DNA from 2 places in the Shewanella sp. SG44-2 genome. Region 2 is predicted to be linked to the other one. Evidence: riboswitches for the same ligand, from Rfam matches in the RefSeq annotation. Region 2 holds a riboswitch; the other holds the start of a gene.
The links. A riboswitch is a leader RNA that binds a small molecule or an ion and turns the genes downstream of it on or off. The one in region 2 is predicted to bind thiamine pyrophosphate.
Positions count from the first base shown of each region.

Region 1: it holds a riboswitch for thiamine pyrophosphate, as region 2 does, so the genes downstream of both, thiC (phosphomethylpyrimidine synthase ThiC) here and H5181_RS15695 (TonB-dependent receptor) in region 2, are expected to answer to the same signal.

Region 1 covers NZ_JACJEU010000001.1:213,691-224,770, reverse strand. Annotated here, with positions in the region: gene H5181_RS00905 (LysM peptidoglycan-binding domain-containing protein) at 1-910, opposite strand, end outside; gene gloB (hydroxyacylglutathione hydrolase) at 1,060-1,839, opposite strand; gene H5181_RS00895 (methyltransferase domain-containing protein) at 2,016-2,795, shown strand; gene rnhA (ribonuclease HI) at 3,009-3,482, opposite strand; gene dnaQ (DNA polymerase III subunit epsilon) at 3,560-4,288, shown strand; gene H5181_RS00880 (TIGR03503 family protein) at 4,299-5,636, shown strand; tRNA gene H5181_RS00875 (tRNA-Asp) at 5,764-5,840, shown strand; tRNA gene H5181_RS00870 (tRNA-Asp) at 5,921-5,997, shown strand; gene H5181_RS00865 (TonB-dependent siderophore receptor) at 6,741-8,888, opposite strand; TPP riboswitch at 9,148-9,247, shown strand; gene thiC (phosphomethylpyrimidine synthase ThiC) at 9,455-11,080, shown strand, end outside.
Region 2 covers NZ_JACJEU010000024.1:32,356-43,435, forward strand. Annotated here, with positions in the region: gene H5181_RS15665 (CsgG/HfaB family protein) at 1-192, shown strand, start outside; gene H5181_RS15670 (M61 family metallopeptidase) at 335-2,092, opposite strand; gene hinT (purine nucleoside phosphoramidase) at 2,296-2,649, shown strand; gene H5181_RS15680 (PaaI family thioesterase) at 2,649-3,158, shown strand; gene H5181_RS15685 (PaaI family thioesterase) at 3,155-3,622, shown strand; gene H5181_RS15690 (YcfL family protein) at 3,660-4,052, shown strand; TPP riboswitch at 4,178-4,285, shown strand; gene H5181_RS15695 (TonB-dependent receptor) at 4,343-6,544, shown strand; gene H5181_RS15700 (YkoF family thiamine/hydroxymethylpyrimidine-binding protein) at 6,599-6,859, shown strand; gene pnuC (nicotinamide riboside transporter PnuC) at 6,865-7,575, shown strand; gene H5181_RS15710 (phosphotransferase) at 7,669-8,610, shown strand; gene H5181_RS15715 (DUF6279 family lipoprotein) at 8,670-9,515, shown strand; gene H5181_RS15720 (DoxX family protein) at 9,608-10,201, shown strand; gene H5181_RS15725 (NAD(P)H nitroreductase) at 10,360-10,908, shown strand; gene H5181_RS15730 (hypothetical protein) at 10,989-11,080, opposite strand, start outside.

The DNA.
Region 1 (11,080 bases), on a different contig from region 2:
CTTGTGGGGCTGTTGCCCAGCGCTTTAAACCTGGATTAATCGCTTTTAAATCATTTATGTCAATTTGAGCCAAATCAGCCGCTAAATTAATGTCGAGTTGGCTTTCAATATCGACTACCTCTATTTGAGGTGAGTTATCTATAGGCGTTAAATTGATGCCGTACTTATCTGCATGTTTAATGACATCTGCCAATGCTAATAACTGGGGGACATAGTGAGCGGTTTCTCTTGGCAGCGATAATGACCAGAAATCTGTCGATTTTCCGCGGGCTTGGTTATGTTTTATGGCATTGAATATTCGACCTTCACCAGAGTTATAAGCGGCAATGGTATATAGCCAATTGTGATCCATTTTGGCGTAAAGGTATTCCATTAAATCTAAAGCTGCTTTTGTCGATGAGGCAACATCACGGCGTCCGTCATACCACCAATTTGTCTTTACGCCAAACGACATGGCCGTTGGTGAGGTTAATTGCCATAAACCCGAAGCATCACTTGGTGAATGGGCTAGTGGGTCAAAACCACTTTCAACAATAGGCAGTAATGCTAGCTCTAAAGGTAAATTGCGTTTTTTTAACTGTTCAACAATGTAATACAGATATGGCTGAGCACGTTGAGTCACGATTTCTAAATGCATAGGATTATCGATGTACCATTGGCGGTACTGAGCAACCAAAGCATTATCGGCAACAGGAAAGCGCATTTGGTTGCTGATCCTGAGCCATAAATCGTTAACTTGAGCAACTTGTTCTTCAATTTGCTCAAGGGTTACGGTCGCTGATTTTTTGTTTTTAGCGTTAGCTGTAACAGTCTGGGTTGTACTATCAGAACTTGGCTCTGCAGTATGGAGTGTCTGGCACCCCGTTATAGCCAGCATACTGCCAGCTATAATAATCAAGTTTGCTTTCATTTGAAGATACACTTCCTCAAGTTCTCAGGGCGTAAAAAAAGGGCGAACATACCAAATGCCTATGAGACTCTTTTGGACATGCTTTAGTTCAGTTTGGCATTGTAGATTAAATTATTTGGCATGTCTTATTAAAGTGTTTTCATGTTAATCTAAAATTGATTTTTCCATTGCCTTAATAATGTAAATGTCTGAATATCATCTATATTTGCTATTTTGTATTCTGTTGATATTGCGACTTGTGTCTCATTTATATGACAACGTAGGAACGGGTTTATGGCTTTTTCTGTCGCGATTGTGCTAGGGATGGTTGGTATGTTTTGTGAGCGTAATTGACTAACTTTATTGGCATAATCAATCAACTGTAAATTATTGGGGGTGACATGTAAGGCGAAATTAAGGTTGGATTGTGTGTATTCATGAGCACAGAAAACCTGGGTTTGGTCGGGTAAGTTTGCCAACACGGTCAACGATTGCAGCATTTGCGTCGGAGTGCCTTCGAATAACCGTCCACATCCGCCACTGAATAAGGTATCGCCACAAAATAATTTATCATCAATATAGTAGGCAATATGACCTAAAGTATGTCCTGGTACGGCTATCACCTGAGTAAGCCCTAAATGAGGTATCTCAATATTTATATCCGATGTAACTGTTAATGGGTGGGTTAAACCATCGATACGTTCGTTACTCGGACCATAAACAATAAGACTATTGTTGAAGTGCTGTTGCAGTTGTTTTATACCGCCAGTGTGGTCGCTGTGGTGGTGGGTAATGAGAATGCCGACTAAGTTAAGTTCTGTGGTGGCTAAATAATCGATAACACTTTTGCCACAGCCTGGATCAACTACGTAAGCATCAAGGCTACTTGTTTGATGAATTAACCAAAGGTAGTTGTCATTAAAAGCTGGAATGGTGTGAACGTTAAGCATAATCTGGCTCGAGTGATGATTGACTATCTGTTAGGGTAACGGATATCGTTAAATAACTTCAAGTGAAGTTATTCTGAAAGTATCAATGATGGTTAGCTGAACATCAAACAAGCTATGGTAAAGTTGATGGGTTGAGAGAATATGACATTTTTGCAAAGTATTAGTTGGCGGGCTCCATGTTAAAACCCCTTATTTGGCAAGATTTGCCTTTTGGTGAATTATTGCAAGCTGAGATTGAAGCTAAATTAGCCCCTTGGTGGCCGCGAATATTTGGCTATCATTTTCTTAAAGCCGGGGCGTTAAGTAGCCAGTTAAACAGTTTACATTGCAACATAGCACGACATTTTTCTGTCTATGACGGCTCAGATGCAAATATTCAGGCTGATCCGCATCATTTACCCGTACAACAAAGTGCAATTGATGCGGTGTTAAGTTGTTTTCTATTAGAATTTGAATCTGATCCTTATCAAATTTTACGAGAGTTCGATCGAGTGCTCATCAGCAGTGGTTATATTTTTATTGTCGGTTTTAATCCCATCAGTCCAGCTTTTATAGGCAAAATCTTGCCAAAATATCAAACTAAATTACCTTGGAACGGGCAGTTTTTTATGCCATCAAGAGTTAAAGATTGGCTTGGGTTACTGGGATATAAAGTACTAGCAGATGAACGGTTAATGTACCATTCGTTATTAGGGCACCGCGGGGTCAGCACGCCTAATCAACCGAGCAAACCTCAACAAGCACCATTGTGGCAAAAAAGTATCGCCAACTGGCTACCTAGTACTGGCAGTGTTTACTTAATCGTGGCTCGCAAAATGACGACTCCACTTACACCGATTAAAGATAAGTCGAAGGTCAAAGCGCCCAACTGGTCAACGGCGCCATCGGCTGGCCGTAACGGATTAACTCATACTCCGAGTATTGAGATCCAGACATTGAACCGTCCAAAATCATAAAAATAACCTCCGCTCGGTTTAAGATATGAAGTCCGAAAGCCAACAGCTGAATATTTGAATTATTTTCATATCAATATGCCATTTTGTCTTAACAGGGCTGATAGACGAGTCAATATCTAGCTTATTGCAGGTCAGTGCAACCCTGTTAGCATGGCAAAGAATAGTTTGATAACTGTGATCATCCAGCGCGAAGGTTAAATAACTAAAACCGAATTATTCAGGATTGTAACCAGTATCAACTTGTTGAGGTTTAGCTTCGGCTGCTTTGCGTGCCAATACGTCGCATCGTTCATTTTCAATATGGCCTGCATGGCCTTTTACCCAGTGCCAGTCAATCTTGTGTAATTGACTTACCGCATCTAGACGCTTCCATAAATCGACGTTTTTGACCGGTTGTTTAGTTGAGGTTATCCAGCCTTTTTTCTTCCAACCATGGATCCAAGTCATAATACCTTGGCGCATATACTGGCTATCGCTGGTTAAAATAATATTACAGGGTTCGTATAACGTTTCTAACGCGATAATTGGGGCTAAAAGTTCCATACGATTATTGGTTGTTAATGAGAATCCATCGGCGATTTCATGTTGCTGATGTTTATATTTCATTACCACGCCATAACCGCCAGGTCCTGGATTTCCTAAGCAAGAGCCATCAGTAAAAATATACAGCTGTTTGAGTTCGGCCATCAAGTTGTTACCATAGCGAAATATTCGCGCCAGTATACTCAATTTATACAAAGGCGAGGGCTGAATGAGTAAAAAATATGAACATTATTTCTAGTGCAAGTCGTCAAGTGATCCTCGATACCGAAACTACCGGTATGAACCAAGCTGGTGGACCTATTTATGTGGGCCATCGCATTATTGAAATTGGTTGTGTTGAAGTGATTAATCGTCGCTTAACAGGTCGAACGTATCACCAATATATTAATCCTGGTCAAGCGATTGATGAAGAGGCAATTCAAGTTCACGGTATTACCAATGACCGTGTGGCCAACGAACCGCGTTTTCATCAAATAGCCAAAGATTTTATCGATTTTATCGATGGTGCTGAAATTGTCGCTCATAACGCCAACTTCGACGTGAGCTTTATGGACCATGAGTTTTCAAAACTCAATCCAATTGGGCCTAAAACCAAAGAAATTTGCAGTATTCTCGACAGTTTGGCCATTGCCAAACGTCTGCATCCAGGCCAAAAAAACAATCTAGATGCATTGTGTCGACGTTATGGTATCGATAATGGCCGCCGTACTTATCACGGCGCATTACTCGATGCGGAAATTCTTGCTGATGTTTACTTAATCATGACTGGTGGACAAATTAAGTTTAATTTGTCCAATGAAAAAGCGGGTCAAGAAGGTGGCGGAATTAAAAATATCGATCCTTCGGCGTTTAATCTTAAAGTCGTTGGTGCATCTGCCGATGAAATACTATTACACGAACAACGACTTGACCTCATTGCGAAGTCAGGTAAATGTCTCTGGAGAGGGTAAACCAACCTTTATGAGTGCTACTCGCGCCGGTTATCTTGTTATTCCATGCTTATTGTTGCTTAGTCTTATCTTAGCGTGGCAACCTAATGCCCGGGCTGCAGTGGTCAATGCATCGCAAGCAGCAGAACTTAAAAATCGTTTTCGAATCGATCACATGGTCGATCATTTAACGTTGGTTATCCAACGAAGCTATGGTTCCGCCCCTGTCGTGGTCATTTTACCCGATGGCAGTAAATGGTACTCAAATCGTCATCCTCAAACGGTAAAATGGGTAGACGGTATTGCTGCTGATATGATTTATATCGAAAAACCAATGCCAGGGCCTTGGCAGTTATTGGGGAGTGTGGTTGAAGGGTCGACAATAAAAAAAATATCTGCATTAGACATTGCTGTGCAACCGTTACCGCAACCACTTTATCAGGGTGAAAGGTTGAAAGTAACAGCAAGACTCTTGGGTGATAGTTTAACCATGAGAATGCCGGGTTTGGAGTATATGGTCGAATGGACTGCTCGTTTTACCAGTGAGCATCTTCCTACTGACGATAACTTTGCAACGGGCACCATTATTGTCGGTGCTTATAAAGACAATGGTGAATTGTTGGACGAAGCACCTGATGATGGCATCTTTACCGGAAGCCATAATTTACAACAACCTACCGGTCATTATGTACTCAACGTTACCGCCCGAAATAATATATTTGAACGTGAATATGTGATGCCGTTTGAGCTATCGCCACAACCAATTACCGTCAAAATGGTGCCCAATAGCGATCCATTAAAAGGCATATGGCAGATACAATTAACGGTTGATGAATCTGTGGTGAAATTGGCAGAAACGCATTTTGAGTTTGACTTAGTCGGCCCTGCAGGATTGTTGCTGCCTATCACCTTGCAAACCATGACCAGTGCAGATCAAATTTTATACTTACCTAAAGTGACTGAGTTTGGCAGTTATCGTGTTAAAGGCAGTGCGGTTTCTACGACGGTTGATGGCCGAGAAATTGTGCTCAATTTACCTGAAATGTTTTTTAATTTAGTAGAGCCCCCAGCTCCACCTCCATCAGTTGAAGAACTTGCTGAAAAAGCGGCCATTCAAGCAGAAATTGAAGAGAAAGTAGCTAAAGACGATGCAATGTTCTGGATTATTACCATTAATGGCGTACTCTTTTTTGTTGGTATTATCGGTTTGGTGATCTGGCGTAAAAGACAAACGCTGGCAAAGGCGATGGCTGCGGCAGAAGAAAGGTTAAAGCAAAACCCCGTTAATGAGGATAAACCTAAAGACAGTATTCTAGAAAGCGTCGACCTAGATGATATTGATTTAAGTATGCCTGATGACAAAAACTAACCCACTGAAGTGAGTGCTTTTTGTACTAAAACTTGATAATTGTACGTTTTTTAACTAAATGAGCAAAAACAATTAAAAAACTGTTGACGATTAATTATCACAACTTTATTATTCATCGCACTTGTGTGGAGCGGTAGTTCAGTTGGTTAGAATACCGGCCTGTCACGCCGGGGGTCGCGGGTTCGAGTCCCGTCCGCTCCGCCATTCAAGTGACTGTTTACACTTAATAAAACAGATAATATTTATACTATTGTTAGTTTTATTAAGTGTATACAAACCGTTTTGGAGCGGTAGTTCAGTTGGTTAGAATACCGGCCTGTCACGCCGGGGGTCGCGGGTTCGAGTCCCGTCCGCTCCGCCAAATAAGAAAAAAGCCTCTACAGTAATGTAGGGGCTTTTTTCTGTTCAAAAATTAACAGAATTGGTGATTCAGACTAGGATGCAATACCTACTAGATTATCAAATGTCAGCGCATTAATGTTATTCCATCGCAGTTCAATAGAAACCGGCCTGTCACGCCGGAGGTCGCGGGTTCACTGTTTCAATATCAGCGTCCGCTCCGCCAAATAAGATGAAAGCCTCTACAGCAATGTAGGGGCTTTTTTCTGTTCAAAAATTAACAGAATTGGTGATTCAGACTAGGATGCAATACCTACTAGATTATCAAATGTCAGCGCATTAATGTTATTCCATCGCAGTTCAATAGAATCCGGCCAATCACGCCGGAGGTCGCGGGTTCACAGTTTCAACATTAGCGTCCGCTTCGCCAAATAAGATGAAAGCCTCTACAGCAATGTAGGGGCTTTTTTCTGTTCAAAAATTAACAGAATTGGAGATTCAGACTAGGATGCAATACCTACTAGATTATCAAATGTAAGCGCATTAATGTTATTCCATCGCAGTTCAATGGAAACCGGTCTGTCACGCCGGAGGTCGCGGGTTCACTGTTTCAACATCAGCGTCCGCTCCGCCAAATAAGATGAAAGCCTCTACAGCAATGTTGAGGCTTTTTTCTGTCTTAACATCAGCAGAATTGCTGTTTTAGTTTAGCCAATAATATGATAATTATTACAGGGCATCGGCTTATTACTTATAGCTGATTAACTAGAACGCGTAACTTACATTCAATTCTAGTGAGCGGCCCGCACCGGCTATTTGTTGAAAACCGTTACTGATGTCAGTTTTATAATCAGCAATACTGACACCGCCTAGAGGCAGTTGATAATACTCATCCAGTAGATTTTTCACTGCAATTGTCATTGTGGCATCATGCCATTGAATACTACTGCTTAAATTAAGCAGTGAGTAACTGTCAGTTGTGTTTTCTAAACGCTGTTCATCCACGCGATCTTTATTTGCAACCCATTGCCAACTGATTCTATTTTGCCAATCCCCTAGCTGTTGTTGCAAAGCTAGCTCGGTTTGCAAAGGTTTTATTTGATACAGCGGCTGGTCGTTGTCATCTCTTTCGCCGCGTGTTGCGTTGATGTTAGCGTTAAAGAGCCATTTACCAGTGTCGTTGTCTGCTAGTTGATATTCAGCATCAATGCGTGCACCAAACAAGTTAGCGTTCACATTTGTAAACTGTAAAATATGACGACTATTGCTATCGATGCTGGTGCGATTAAAGCTGCTGACCAGATTGGCATCAATAAAATCGTTAATGCTGCTGTACCAAGCTGTTGCACTAAATGCTAAATCATCTTGTACTCGCTTGTAAGCCATACTCAATGTATGTGCAGTTTCTGCACTAAGATCTGGGTTGCCTATGTAGCCGTTTGCATCGCCATACCAGCCAATCATAGTCGTCGCCATGGTGCTTTGGCCCCAACTGTATCGCTCATATAAATTGGGTGCGCGGTTCTTTTGGGCTAAACCAAGCTCTATCACTTCAGTATCGCTGAGTTGATAGCGAGCAAGAAGGGTGGCATCGATGTTATTGTCATTGCGCTTTCGATAGAGGCCATTAAATTCATCTGCGGCCATGGTATTAACATTGGTCATGCCCATCATGCTCATGGTGTTATAAGGCTGAATCTCACCTGTGATGGTTGATACGTATTCATAACGAACACCTGCAGACAGCCACCAACGTGTATTAAGTGTTTGTTGCCACTCGCCATAAAGAGCTACACGTTGACGTTCGCCATCATTAATATTGACATAGTCATAGGGGCCCATCATGGCGGAACCTTCAATCGCAGGCCATGTATCATCAAGTTGATAAATATAATATTCTTGGCCAATTAATAAGGTGCTGTCTGAGCTCATTGGTAGCTGCCAATGCAGTTGGTAACTGTAATCTTTACCCTTAGTTTTCATTGGCATCATGCCGGTTTTTTCATCGGTAAAGAAGCCCATTTGATGCTCTACATTGTGCCAGTTTGCTTGGGCTGTGAATTCGCCTTCGTTTTCAAGTGTTCGTTGATAACGTACTAATGCGCCATAACTGTCATTATTCGTCATGTCCATATACTGGTTTGCAAAACCTTGAAAGGGGATATGTAGATGAGTCAGTTTGACAGCAACTTGTTGAATGTCATCTTGCCAAGCAGCGGTTAATGCATGATTTTGTGATTGGTATAAAGTGTCTAGTACTTTATCGCCATGGCCATCTGTATAGCTATTTGCATCTTCAAATGATCCTTGGTAACTAAAGCTTAATGTTTTACTTGCTACAGTGGCATTTACACCTGCGAGAATGGCGTCATTGGTGCTTCGATAACCGCTAGATATGTTACCACTTTGCCATGTCACAGTGTCGCTATCGCTAAATACAGGGGTTAAGCTAGTGACGTTAATTACGCCTGCAATGTTATCGCCACCGGCGCTCACCGGAGAGACTCCAGCAACCACTTGGGTCGAACTAATGTGATTTGCTGACACATAAGAAAGTGGCGGGTTCATCTGGTTTGCACATGATGAGGTAATATCACTGCCATCAATGAGCACCTTAATGCGATCGCCCATCATGCCATTTAAAATCGGTAATGCTGATACGCCACCTGCTTCAGAAAAGTCTACTCCTTGCTTTTCAAGTAAGCTTTGGGCTGAGCCGAGTAAGTCTTTGTTAGTCGTGTTTTGTCCATGTACTTCAACCCGCTCAATGCCTTCACTATTTTGCTTATCGTACTGCTCAGCCATTACTTGAGGTGTAATAGCAAACATTACAGCCAATGAAATTGATGAGTAAACCCATGGGTAATTTGTATTTAATTTAATGGTTTGGATTGCTTTATTTGCCAACGTCATCACCTTTATTGTTATTTTTATCAACCTTTGATGAATATATTTCAAAGGTGTTTGTCAGTTTTTTTAAATTATAACCTGCTAATAAATATGATGAATGCGACATAGTGTCGCACCTTGATAAATACCTGTCTTTGGTGATGGATGAACCATGGAGATATCAATGACACTGCATCAGTTTCTGACATGTGGATTGATGACTTTTGTATGAAATGATTATTTTAGTGCTTGTTATTTAGCGACAAGCTTGCTTATACTGCATGACATCTTGTCGGAGTGCCATTATGGCTGAGACCGTTTATTCGGGATCCGTTGAACCTGATCAGGCTAGAACCTGCGAAGGAAACAAGCGTAATAATCATGATTATTGGGAAGATAAATAACGTATTAACACGATTGTAATTGGACGTTTACCTCCGAGTTTTTTATCGGTTTATATATCCAGTTACGTTATTACTTTAGTATTTTTCTATGTGATTATTGACGTAAGCAATAGTATTTTTATTGTTTACTGCTGCTATCAACACCTCTCCAGACAAGCAACTCTACTCTTAATATTGAGGTTGCTAATGTCAAATCCAAACCGTCGTCAAACTCGAGCTAACGCTCAACAATTTATTGATACCCTTAAACCGTTACAACATCCTAATTCTGAAAAAGTCTATTTAGCGGGTAGTCGTGCTGATATCAACGTCGCAATGCGTCAGGTTAATCAAACTGAAACCGTGATTGGCGGCACCGATGCAAAACCCATTAAACAAGCCAATCCGCCGATCATGGTTTATGACTGCGCGGGTGCTTATTCTGATCCCCTTGCCGATATTAATGTGCGTGAAGGCTTACCTAAAATCCGTCAAGCATGGATTGATGAGCGCCAAGATACTGAGCAATTAACGGGTGCAAGTTCGGGTTTTACCCAACAACGACTGGCCGACGATGGACTCGATCATTTACGATTTGACGCCCTTGTCGCGCCTAAACGTGCCAAGAAGGGCAAATGCGTGACCCAAATGTATTATGCACGCCAAGGTATTATTACCCCTGAAATGGAATACATTGCTATTCGTGAAAACATGGCTCGTGCTGAAGTAACCGACACCGTGTTGACTCAAAAAGCGCCTGGAGAGGCTTTTGGCGCGCATATTGGGCAACTTATCACTCCTGAGTTTGTCCGCGATGAAGTCGCCCGAGGTCGAGCAATTATTCCGCTGAATATTAACCATCCTGAAACTGAACCTATGATTATTGGGCGTAATTTTTTGGTGAAGGTGAATGCCAATATTGGTAATTCGGCGGTGACATCTTCGATTGAAGAAGAAGTTGAAAAACTGGTGTGGTCTACCCGTTGGGGCGCCGATACGGTCATGGATTTGTCGACTGGACGTTATATTCATGAAACGCGTGAGTGGCTTATCCGTAATTCGCCTGTGCCGATTGGTACCGTGCCTATTTATCAAGCATTAGAAAAGGTTAATGGCGTTGCCGAAGACCTCAGTTGGGCGGTATTTAGAGATACATTGATTGAACAAGCCGAGCAGGGCGTAGACTATTTTACGATTCATGCAGGGGTGTTATTGCGTTATGTCCCCATGACCGCAAAACGCCTTACCGGTATTGTGTCGCGTGGCGGTTCAATTATGGCTAAGTGGTGTTTAAGTCATCATCAAGAAAGTTTCTTATATGAACATTTTCGTGATATTTGCCAAATTTGCGCCCAATACGATGTGTCGTTGTCTTTAGGGGATGGTATGCGCCCAGGTTCAATTGCTGACGCCAATGATGAAGCGCAATTTGCGGAATTAGAAACCTTAGGTGAATTGGTCAAAATTGCATGGGAATACGATGTACAGACCATCATCGAAGGCCCTGGCCATGTGCCAATGCAATTGATTAAAGTCAATATGGAAAAGCAATTGGCCCTTTGTGATGAAGCGCCATTTTATACCTTAGGCCCACAAACAACCGATATAGCGCCTGGATATGATCACTTCACTTCAGGTATCGGTGCAGCCATGATGGCTTGGTACGGCGTGGCGATGTTGTGTTACGTCACCCCTAAAGAACACTTAGGTTTGCCTAACAAAGAAGATGTAAAACAAGGCTTAATTGCCTACAAGATTGCAGCTCATGCTGCTGATGTCGCTAAAGGTCATCCAGGTGCACAAGTACGTGATAATGCATTATCAAAAGCCCGC
Region 2 (11,080 bases):
AATGAACCTGTGAGTTTGTGTATTGCCGCGGCGATAGAAAGTGCGGTGGTGCATATGATTGCTGATGGTATTTGGAAAAGAGCTTGGAATTTACTTGACCCAGCATCTGGGGTAAAAAACTCAACACTACAAAAATATTGGTTAGAAGCACATACCGAAAACCAAGTATTAGAACGGATTAAGCAGAGCTAGTCATATTGGTACATTTGTATAGTAATAGAGAAGACTTATAAAAAAGGATATCAAATTGATATCCTTTTTTAATTCAAATTTGCGATTAATATTGATGGCACTCAGTAAATCAATTTTCAAACTTGATAATCGTTTCTTAGTCTTAACCAAGCCATAATTGTGTTTTAGTCGCATCGTTGATGCTAAGCGAAATAGTGTCTAAAGCCGCTTCACTAATCGTTAATGTTCCTTGCATCAATTCATCTCGCCTAAACCAGTGTAAAGTGATTTGTTCGCCAAGGGTTCGACTTTGCAGTTGTTGTTCAAATTGACTCGTTACCTGCAAGTTGTCTGCCGCAATCAATAAATCACCCGCACTTAATCCCGCTTGATGTGCAGGACTGTGTTGGCTAACCGTTAGAATTTTTAACCCTAATGATTCCGCTTTTGTTTTCGCGCCAAAACCAATTTTATAACCAGTGGCTTCAGCACCACCCAAATCAGTTGTACCTTCACTGGCCCGTAAACTCATGTCTACACCCACTTGAGCCAGTAATTCTTTTAGCGGCAAATCGTCTGTGTTATCGAGATAAGTAAAGATATCGTCACAAGGACGATTTAATAGCGTTTCAACAATCTGTTGATGGCTTGATGATTCAGTACCAACACCCGTTAAACCATATTGTTGCCAAAGTTGACGCATAACATCATCAAGGCTATGTTTTCCTTGGGTTTCAATACGGATTGTTAAGTCTACATACAAGGCAAATAATGCGCCTTTGGTATAATAGCTGACGATGGCATTAGCGGCATTTTCATCTTGCTTATAAAACTTAGTCCAAGCATTAAAACTTGATTGCTTTAAGGTTTGTTTAAAGCGACCTTCGCCTCGGTATACTCGAGTCATAATTTGACTGAGTAAAGTAAGGTAACCTTTCTCATCAATACACTGAGATTTAAAGGTAATTAAATCATCGTAATATGACGTGATACCTTCGTACGCCCACAATTGAGAAGTATAAGACTCTTGTGATAAATCAAATGGCGTAAACTCAGCAGGTTTAATCCGTTTAACGTTCCATGAGTGGAAATATTCATGGCTGCATAATGATAAATAAGTGCGATAACCTTTATCCACAGGCGCATCTAGCGACAAGGGTAAGTCATTACGCGAACACATCAATGCAGTAGATGCTTTATGTTCTAAGCCGCCAAAACCATTATCCAAAACGGTAGTCATGAACACATAACGTTCAAACGGTGCTGGAGTGCCAAACAAATCGATTTGATATTCGCAAATCGCTTTTAAATCATTGGCCAATCGAACCATGTTGGCTCTGTGTTTACCACTGAGTACGATATCGTGTGGAACACCGGCAGCGAAAAAAGTTTCGATGGTCAGTTCACCCATTTCAACGGGATGATCAATTAAGTCATCGTAGTTTTCAGCGCTAAACTCACCAAAGCCAAATTGTTCACCAGAGGCTCTAGTCATGCTGGTGGCTAGCGTCCAATGAGCTAATTCTGCAAGTGCAGGTTTGGCAATAGTAACGGTATGTGGTTGATACTCAAGACCATTAGCCGCAAGAAACACACTACTGCCATTAAAAAAGCCATGGTTAGTGTCAAGGTGTGCAGTGCGAACAGACAAATCCCATGCATAAATTTGGTAGCACAAGCTAATGTGACTACCTTGGTTATTCAATTGCCATGTTTGTTTATCTAGTTGAGTCACCGACAATGTTTGTTGGTTTTCTTTGGCATCAATTTCAATAATGTTTTTGGCGAAATCACGGATCATGTAGCTGCCAGGTAACCATGCTGGTAAAGAGAAAATCTGAGATGGATTGGCATTTTTTAGCGTAAAGGTAACTTCAAATAAATGAGCTTTAGGGTCGACCGCATGAATATGATAATGCATAAAGAACTCCGAATGAGTGGCAAGTCGCAATCAAAACGATTGAGCTATAATAACCAATGCTGCCAAAATTGACTCACTTAAGCAAACGAATCCCATTTTAGGCAAAATATTACCCATAAAAAGCGTTTTTACTGGAGTGATAGTTCAAAGAGTTGATAGTATTATCAATAGCATCAATGCAGTTATCTAATGAGGGCATCCAAATGGCCGAAGAAACCATATTTAGCAAAATTATCCGCCGTGAAATTCCAGCGGATATTTTATACCAAGATGAATTAGTCACCGCATTTCGGGATATTACTCCGCAAGCTCCTACGCATATTTTGATTATCCCTAATCATTTAATCGCGACAGCAAATGATGTTAAAGCGTCTGATGAAAAAGCATTAGGACGAATGATAACAGTAGCTGCCAAACTTGCTGATGAAGCCGGTATTGCAGAAGACGGTTATCGCTTAATAATGAATTGCAATAAACATGGCGGTCAAGAGGTGTACCATATTCATATGCATCTTTTAGGGGGTAAACCATTAGGCCCAATGTTGAGTCGTGGATAATGAAAATTAACAGTGATTTTTTTCCATTAACTGAAGTGGCTACACGCTTTGTCAACCAGTTGGCTCAGTGTCGTCGTTTAGGGCTTACTGTGCAAGAAGCCAGCGAGCATCACGTGTTAATTGAGTTGCCTTACAGTCAAGATATTATTGGTTACCCAGACACCGGAGTCATTCACGGTGGGGTGATCACAACCTTGATCGATACCGCTTGTGGCACCGCCGTGGTATGCGCCATTTTGAAAAAGTATCAATCGTTAGAGTTGTCTCCAACATTGGATTTACGCGTCGATTACATGAAACCTGCCGAGCCTCATAAGTCAGTTTATGCCTTTGCTGAATGCTATCGTTTATCGTCAAGCGTTGCCTTTACCCGCGCGATAGCATATCAAGACAGCATTGATGAACCTATCGCTCACGCGGTGGGTTCTTTTATGCGCATTAGTCCAGAAATGGTCGGTGAGGAGTTTCGTCAAGTGTTAATGGGTAATTTACCGGGGGCGACATCATGAGTGAGCCAACCCAACTAGAGACACAAAAGGCTTTAGATGTTCAAGATGTGGTTAAACGAGCCATCGAACTGAATGATTATAGTTACTTACTTGAGAAAGTACCTTACTCACAATTTATTGGCATGTCAGTGGCCCGTTTTGGTGATGAAATGGTATTTAGACTGCCAGCTAAAGATGACAACATTGGTAATCCGATTTTACCTGCGATACATGGCGGAGTGCTTGCTGGGTTTATGGAAATGTCGGCAATTGTGCAACTAATGGTATTTATGCAAGCCAAAAAAGTGCCTAAAATCGTTGATTTTTCAATTGATTATTTACGCGCAGGTTTACACCAAGACACATTCGCAGAATGTAAAATTACTCGCCAAGGCCGCCGCGTGGCTAACGTCAGTATGAACTGTTGGCAAACCAACCGTAAACAATTGATAGCCACAGCTAGAGCACATTTTTTGCTCGATTAAATCAACGCTTTACATTAATAGCAAATAAGGGAATAGCATGAAAATAACGTCAATCTTTGTATTCGCATCAGCATTGTTGCTTAGCGCCTGTGCGCATAACACAGCAGGTATTTCGATAGATTCAAGTGGGCAAGTTAGAGTCGATAACAGCTCTTTTGCCAGCGATGTCAATGTTGTGGATATTTCATCGGTCATGGTTGCTGATTTAATCAAAGCATCGGCGTTAATTCAAAGTAAATCGAGCACTGACTTACGTCTGCAATATAAATTCACTTGGTACGATGCCAGCGGATTTACAGTTGAGGATGAAGCAAGCAGTTGGAAGTCTGTTAAATTACATGGCAAACAGCAATTACAAGTTGGTGCAGTCGCGCCTAATTCACAAGCCACTCGATTTGATATTTATGTACGTGAAGCTTTTTCAAATTAACCGTCACAACATGAAGTTTGAAGATACATGATTACTGAGATTTAACATAAAGTTAATCAATTACATCGTTGAGTTATCAAATTGTATAGCTGCTCGTGTATTCATGTTGAAGTTAGTTTATAATCGTGACCGCCAAGGGGTGTTCAGTAAAACCTGAACTGAGATGTCTGTATGACGAACCCTTAGAACCTGATCCGGCTTATACCGGCGTAGGAATGGGCCACACTATTATTATGTGCACCTCTTATTCGCTACTCTTGCCGGATCTCAAAATCACTATTTGAGGTCCTATGTTCACGAAAAATTCTACTAGGTTACACCAAACACCTATTGCCTTAGCGGTAATGGCGGCCTTAAGCTCGCCTATTGTTATGGCTAAAACGGCCGATGTTGAAAATGTCACTCCTGAATATGAAAAAATGGAAGTGATTGTTGTTAATGCTGACTTTAGTAATATTAGCCTTGATAAAATGCCGTCAAGCGTGACGGTTATTGATGCCCAGCAATTAGAAGACGAAGGGGCACAACATTTTGAAGATGTGCTCAATTCTATTGCAAACTTTAACTGGTCTGGTGGCAGTTCTCGTCCTAAATACTTCCAAATTCGTGGTGTCGGTGAACAAGAACAATATCAAGGTGCACCCAATTCATCTGTTGGCTTTGTCGTTGATGATATCGATTTGTCTGGCCTTGGCATGGTGTCGAGTATGTACGACATGCAGCAAGTTGAAGTATTGCGCGGTCCACAAGGCACCCAATATGGAGCTAATGCGTTAGCTGGATTAATTTACTTAAAAAGTAATGATCCTACTGAATCATTTGAACATGGCGCAAAAGTCAGTTTAGGTGACGACAACCTTCGCACGCTTTCAGGCTTTAGTTCGGGTCCACTCAATGATTCGGGTAAATTGCTCTACCGTGTATCACTAGAACAACACAATCAAAATGGCTACCGTGATAACCTTTATCTTAACCGTGATGATACTAATGAGCGCGATGAGTTAACGGCGAGAGCTAAGTTCCGTTGGTACGCTACAGACGATCTTCAAGTTGATTTAACCTTATTACATGCCAATTTTGATAATGGTTACGATGTATGGACATTAGATAATAATCGAAGTAACACCTTAACTGACCAACCCGGTATCGATGCACAGAAAACCACAGGAGTAGGAGTTAAGTTTATTTTCACGGGTATGCAAGCATTTGACTTCACATCATTAACATCATTTGCGCAAACTGATCATCACTATGCTTATGATGGTGATTGGGCCAATTCGGATTATTGGGCGAGTAAAGCATGTAGCGTCTATGACGATGCTGGAGCTGTGTCAGGTACTGAGCCGTGTGTTTATGATTACACCTGGGACAAAAAAGGCGATCGTAAAACCTTAACCCAAGAGTTCCGTTTATCATCCAAAGATGCAGGACGCATCCTCGCCGGCAGTACCGACTGGTTGTTGGGTGTATACGCGATGAATTTGAAAGAAGATAACGACTTATACTCGGAATACAACACCTGGCCAGATGAAGTATTGCAGTCAAATTACGAAGCGACAAACTATGCCGTATTTGGTCAGCTAGACAGCCATTTAGGTGATGATTATTTATTGTCGACAGGGTTACGTTTCGAGCGTCGCGATAGTGATTATAGCGACAGCAATAAAGATAACTTTGCCCCATCAGAAGATATGTGGGGAGGCCATATTGCGTTGTCAAAAGCCATTAATGCTAGTCACAATGCTTATGCTCGTGTCGCCCGCGGTTATAAGGCGGGCGGTTTTAATATGACATTGCCTGCTGAATTGTCTGACAAGAAACAGTTCGACACTGAGATTTTATATAACTATGAAGTTGGCCTAAAATCGAGCTGGTTTGATGGAAAAGTGGATTCTACCTTGGCGCTGTTTTATATGGATCGCCAAGACCAACAAGTTGCCGCATCTTTACAAGACCCAGATAGCCCGCAGCGTTTTATTCTATTTACCGAAAATGCCGGTAGTTCAAGTAACTATGGCGCAGAACTCGATGCAAAATGGTATTTGACAGAAAATATTGAATTTTATGGTAGTTTCGGTTGGTTAGAAACTGAATATGGTCAATATCAATACAGTGACAAATACGGATCTACCATCGATTTATCTGGACGCGATTTAGCGCATTCGCCTAAATTTACTTACAGTGCCGGTATGACCTATGTTGCTGATTCTGGTTGGTTTGCAAACGTTAATGCCAGTGGTAAAAGCCAGTTTTATTATTCTGACAGCAATGAATCGCAGTCAGAAGCCTATACCATTTACAACGCCCGCCTAGGTTATGAAACGCCAACATGGTCGGCATATTTATGGGGCCGTAATTTGTTTGATGAACAATATGGTGTGCGAGGCTTTTACTTTGGCAACGAACCAGATCAAGATTGGGCAGATAAGCAATATATTCGTTACGGTGATCCGCGCCAAATGGGTGTGACATTAGAAGTTAAATTTATGTAATGATACAAAACCGCTGCAACCACAGTTGTAGCGGTTTTAATTAAGGAATAAAAAATGAAGTTAACTGCAGAGATCAGCATGTATCCGTTTAATGAGAACTATCTTGATCCTATTCAATGGTTTATCGGCAGAGTGGATAGTTATGACAATATTCAACGAGTGACAAACGCGATGGCAACCCAAGTCTGTGGTGAATATACAGATGTGATGTCGATGTTAGCCGTTGAAATGCAAGCTGCACACCAAAAGTGGGGTAAAGCAGTTTTTGTGTGTAAATTTATTGGTGGTGAGCTCGACCTTGCTCATAGCGAATAACCACAATGAACGATCTACTTATAACGCTACAACAAGCTTTTAGTGAAGCGTCATTAATGACGTTTTGGGAGGCTGTTGCCGTTATGCTAGCGCTTGCTTACTTAATTCTTGCTATGCGGACCAGCATTTGGTGTTGGTCCGCAGCATTTATTAGTACCGCCATTTATACTGTACTATTTTGGAATGTATCGTTATTGATGGAGTCAGTTCTTAATATTTATTATATGGGGATGGCGGTTTATGGGTATTGGCTATGGTTGCACGTGCCACCTTCTGAGCAAAGTAATTTGCACAATTCTGAACCGCATAATGGTACTCAGCACAACATTGAAACCAATCATCTTAATATTACCAGTTGGTCATTTGGGACTCATGCTTGGCTCATCGGCGCGACATCATTAGTGTCTATACTGGTGGGATATTTAATGGCTCATTACACGTCGGCAGCATTTCCTTATGTCGATGCGGCAACCACTTGTTTTGCTATCGTTACAACCTATCTAGTGGCGAAAAAAGTGCTGGAGAATTGGCTCTATTGGGTTGTCATTGATTTTGTGTCTATTTACCTTTACTTCCAAAAAGGCTTAATGCTGACATCGGGTTTGTTTGTTTTATATGTCGCGATGGCGGTTGGCGGATACATGATGTGGCGTAAGAAATACCGCCATCATATAATCACGCAACACAATACAAATCAAGAGGTGGTTGGTGTATAGCCAACCACCATGCCATTTCATTAGAGTAAATATTTGATGTCCCAGCCGCTGTTATCTCTACCTATCGATGTGCTTAATATAATCAGCAAAGCCATGCCTACCACATTGTTTCAACAGCTCGCTACACAGTGTTCCGAGGTGTCTTTTCTTAACACAGGGATTAGCAATGTTAATATTAAGTTATCTTGCGAAGATGGAGATAAGGTTTTAAGAGTGAATCAACCCCACAGTAATTGGTGTGATAGATCGCTTGAAGTTGAATGTTGGCAAGCCGCAATAGTGGCTAACATTGCACCAGTATTGATTTGGGTCAGTGATGATAAGCAAGTGTATCTGAGTGAGTTTATTCATCAACCAGAGACAGACTGGTCGATATTTGCCTCAATGCGCAGTCACTTATCGCTTGGGCAATCTACAAATCAATCCATTTCGGCTGTCGACGCAGTTCCTTTGCTTAGCGCCTTATTCTGTAAACTCAGTACGCTGCCAGTGCCTAATAAAAGTATTACAGTGACTGAGCAGTGGCAACAATACGCATATCAATTGGATTCATTAACTGAATCACAAATTGATCCGCAATGGCATGATGCGTGGCAGCAATTGTTACGCTTAAATGGGCTTGTTCGGCACTGGTTATCGCAGTTAGAAGCCTGTGTGTTGCTGCCCACTTTTTGTCATCGAGATTTAACTCCGCACAATTTACTGCTTAGCGGCAGAGCCCCTCATCAACTGTTTTGTATTGACTATGAATATGCTGTGGCGAGTCATCCGTTGTTCGATTTAGCCAGCGTTGTGGCCAGCCATCAGTTATCAACGATACAAGTGAACCAATTAATCGATAACGTGATTATGCAATATTGTCAGGCTGCTAGTCTTACCGATGTGGCAGCGGCAAAAGCGGCATTACCCGCCGCAATAAACTGTTTTTGGTTGTTTTCAGCCATGTGGGCATTACTGATGGCAGCCAAAGAACCACAAAAAGTCACACAATACTTACAATATTTTACACATTACTTTACATTAATCACTTGCTAATATGCTCCGATAACGTACAAGGTTCTTATAAAGTATAAGTATTGATAAAGGAATTATCTGTGTCTAAAAAATTGATTATCCTACTGTTTAGTTGCCTACTTTTTGTTGGCTGCTCGACCAAAATAAGTTATTTTTTTCTGGATTGGGCAATAGAGTGGGAAGTTGAAGAATACGTAGAGTTAACCTCAGATCAGCAAGACAAATTTGATGTCATTATTGAATCGTTTTTAGTTTGGCATCGCCAACAAGAATTGCCGCGGTATCGTGATCAACTGTCTTTGTTATCGACATTGACTAATCAACAAACAATGACCCCAGAGCTATGGCTTAATCAAGTGTCAATGGCAAAGGCACATTGGCACCGTATTTTTGATTTTGTCATGCCTGAGCTCTTATCCATTATGGCGAGTTTATCCGATGAACAAGTTAATCAGGTACTGGTGCAGCTTAAAAAAGAACAACAAGAATTAATTGAAGAATATGCCGGTAAAGATCAAGCTGAATTGATAAAAGACTCCGATAAAAGAATTGCCAAACAATTATCTGAATGGACTGGCGACGCTACAGATGAACAAAAAAGTATTATTCACCAAGCTAATACAGAACGTTTAGCCACGTTAGACATGTGGCTTGAGTATCGCCATGAATGGCTAAGTCAATTTGAACAAGCACTGAAACGCCGTCAGCAAACTGACTACTTTACCCAACAAATGAAGTTGTTAATGATCTCGCCTGACGAGCTAAAATCTAAAGTTTATCGCGATAATGTAGATGAAAATACTCGAAAATTTGGTTCAATGTTAATTGCGCTTAATAAAACATTTAGTCAAAAACAACGAAAGCACTTCGACAAAAAATTAGCTGAATTAGTAGAAGATTTAACTGAACTACACTTAGACAAATAATATCTATTTTTATCAGTTAGGCTCCAAAGCTGAAATATTTTTAATCTTCAGCAGGTCTATTACTACAACACCGATTTCAGTCAGGATTATTTATGCAGACACTAAGTGAATTATATCAGCAGTTTTTAAATGTGATTAAACATACAGAAGGCTTAGCTGCCTTAATGTTAAGGCTTTATCTTGCGCCAGTATTAATGCAGGCTGGTTACAACAAATTGTCACATTTTGAAGATACCGTAGCATGGTTTGGCAATCCCGACTGGGGACTCAGTTTACCTATGCCTGAAGTCATGACAGCGTTAGCAGCAGGCACTGAATTGTTCGGTGGTTTTTTACTGCTGATAGGTTTAGCCACTCGACTCGTTGCGTTACCGATGATGGTCACTATGTTAGTTGCTGTTTTTGCGGTGCATTTACCTAATGGTTGGTTGGCAATTGCTGACCCAAGTTCGTGGTTAGCGAATGAGCAAGTGTTAGCTTCAGCAGAAAAGCTATCTGCAGCGAAATCTATTTTACAAGAACATGGTAATTATGAATGGTTAACCAGTTCAGGTAATTTTGTTATTTTAAATAATGGTATTGAATTTGCGATGACGTATTTAATCATGTTACTGGCATTATTTGTAATTGGTGGCGGCCGTTATACGAGTGTTGATTACTTTATAGGGCGTCGGTTGTTAAAGTAACCTTGTTTGCATAATCTGAACTCAGAATACCAAAGGATTGTTTGAGAGGTATTTGTTATTACGAGTTTAGGTTACATAGAACAACCCTAAAAAATCCCACCTAATGCGTGGGATTTTTGCTAATATCGGCGGCATAATTTACTTAAAAGGATTGTATCTTGGACGCCAAACAACTGTTATTGACTCGCCAATCGACGCCTCGTCTAGTTGCCCCTGCACCAAATGCCGAGCAACTCACTTTTTTACTTGATGCTGCAGCAAGAGTCCCAGACCATGGTGCATTAACGCCTTGGGAATTTATTATTGCGGTAGATGATGGCTTAGCTAAGTTGGCAGATATTTTTGTTGATGCGGCTAAAAAAAGTGGTGCAGATGAAACTTTTCTGACTAAAGTCGCCAACATGCCTTATCGTGCACCTATGGTGATTACGGTCGTCGCCAAAACTCAAACGCATGATAAAGTACCAGTTTTAGAACAGCATATAGCAGCAGGTTGCGCCACTATGGCCATGCAACAAGCCGCATTTTCGATGGGTGTAGGTGCTGTATGGCGTACAGGCGATTTTGCTTTTGATGCAAATGTACATCAACAATTAGGTTTAACGAAACAAGATCAAATAGTGGGCTTTTTATACGTAGGCACGCCAGCGGTAACTGCACCAATAAAACCATTAAAAAATGGTCAGCAATTCGCTCGCTATTTATAAGTTTGGTCAGCAGAGAGTACGAGCCTTTATTGAATAAAGAGGCTCGTTTATGTGTTACTCATCAAGCTAAGTTTTACTGTCTATTCGTAGAACTCGAGTGGGATCATGTTCTGATAGACATAATAGCCTAATGGTCCCATTAACAAACTGAGCATAGACCACACTACACGTT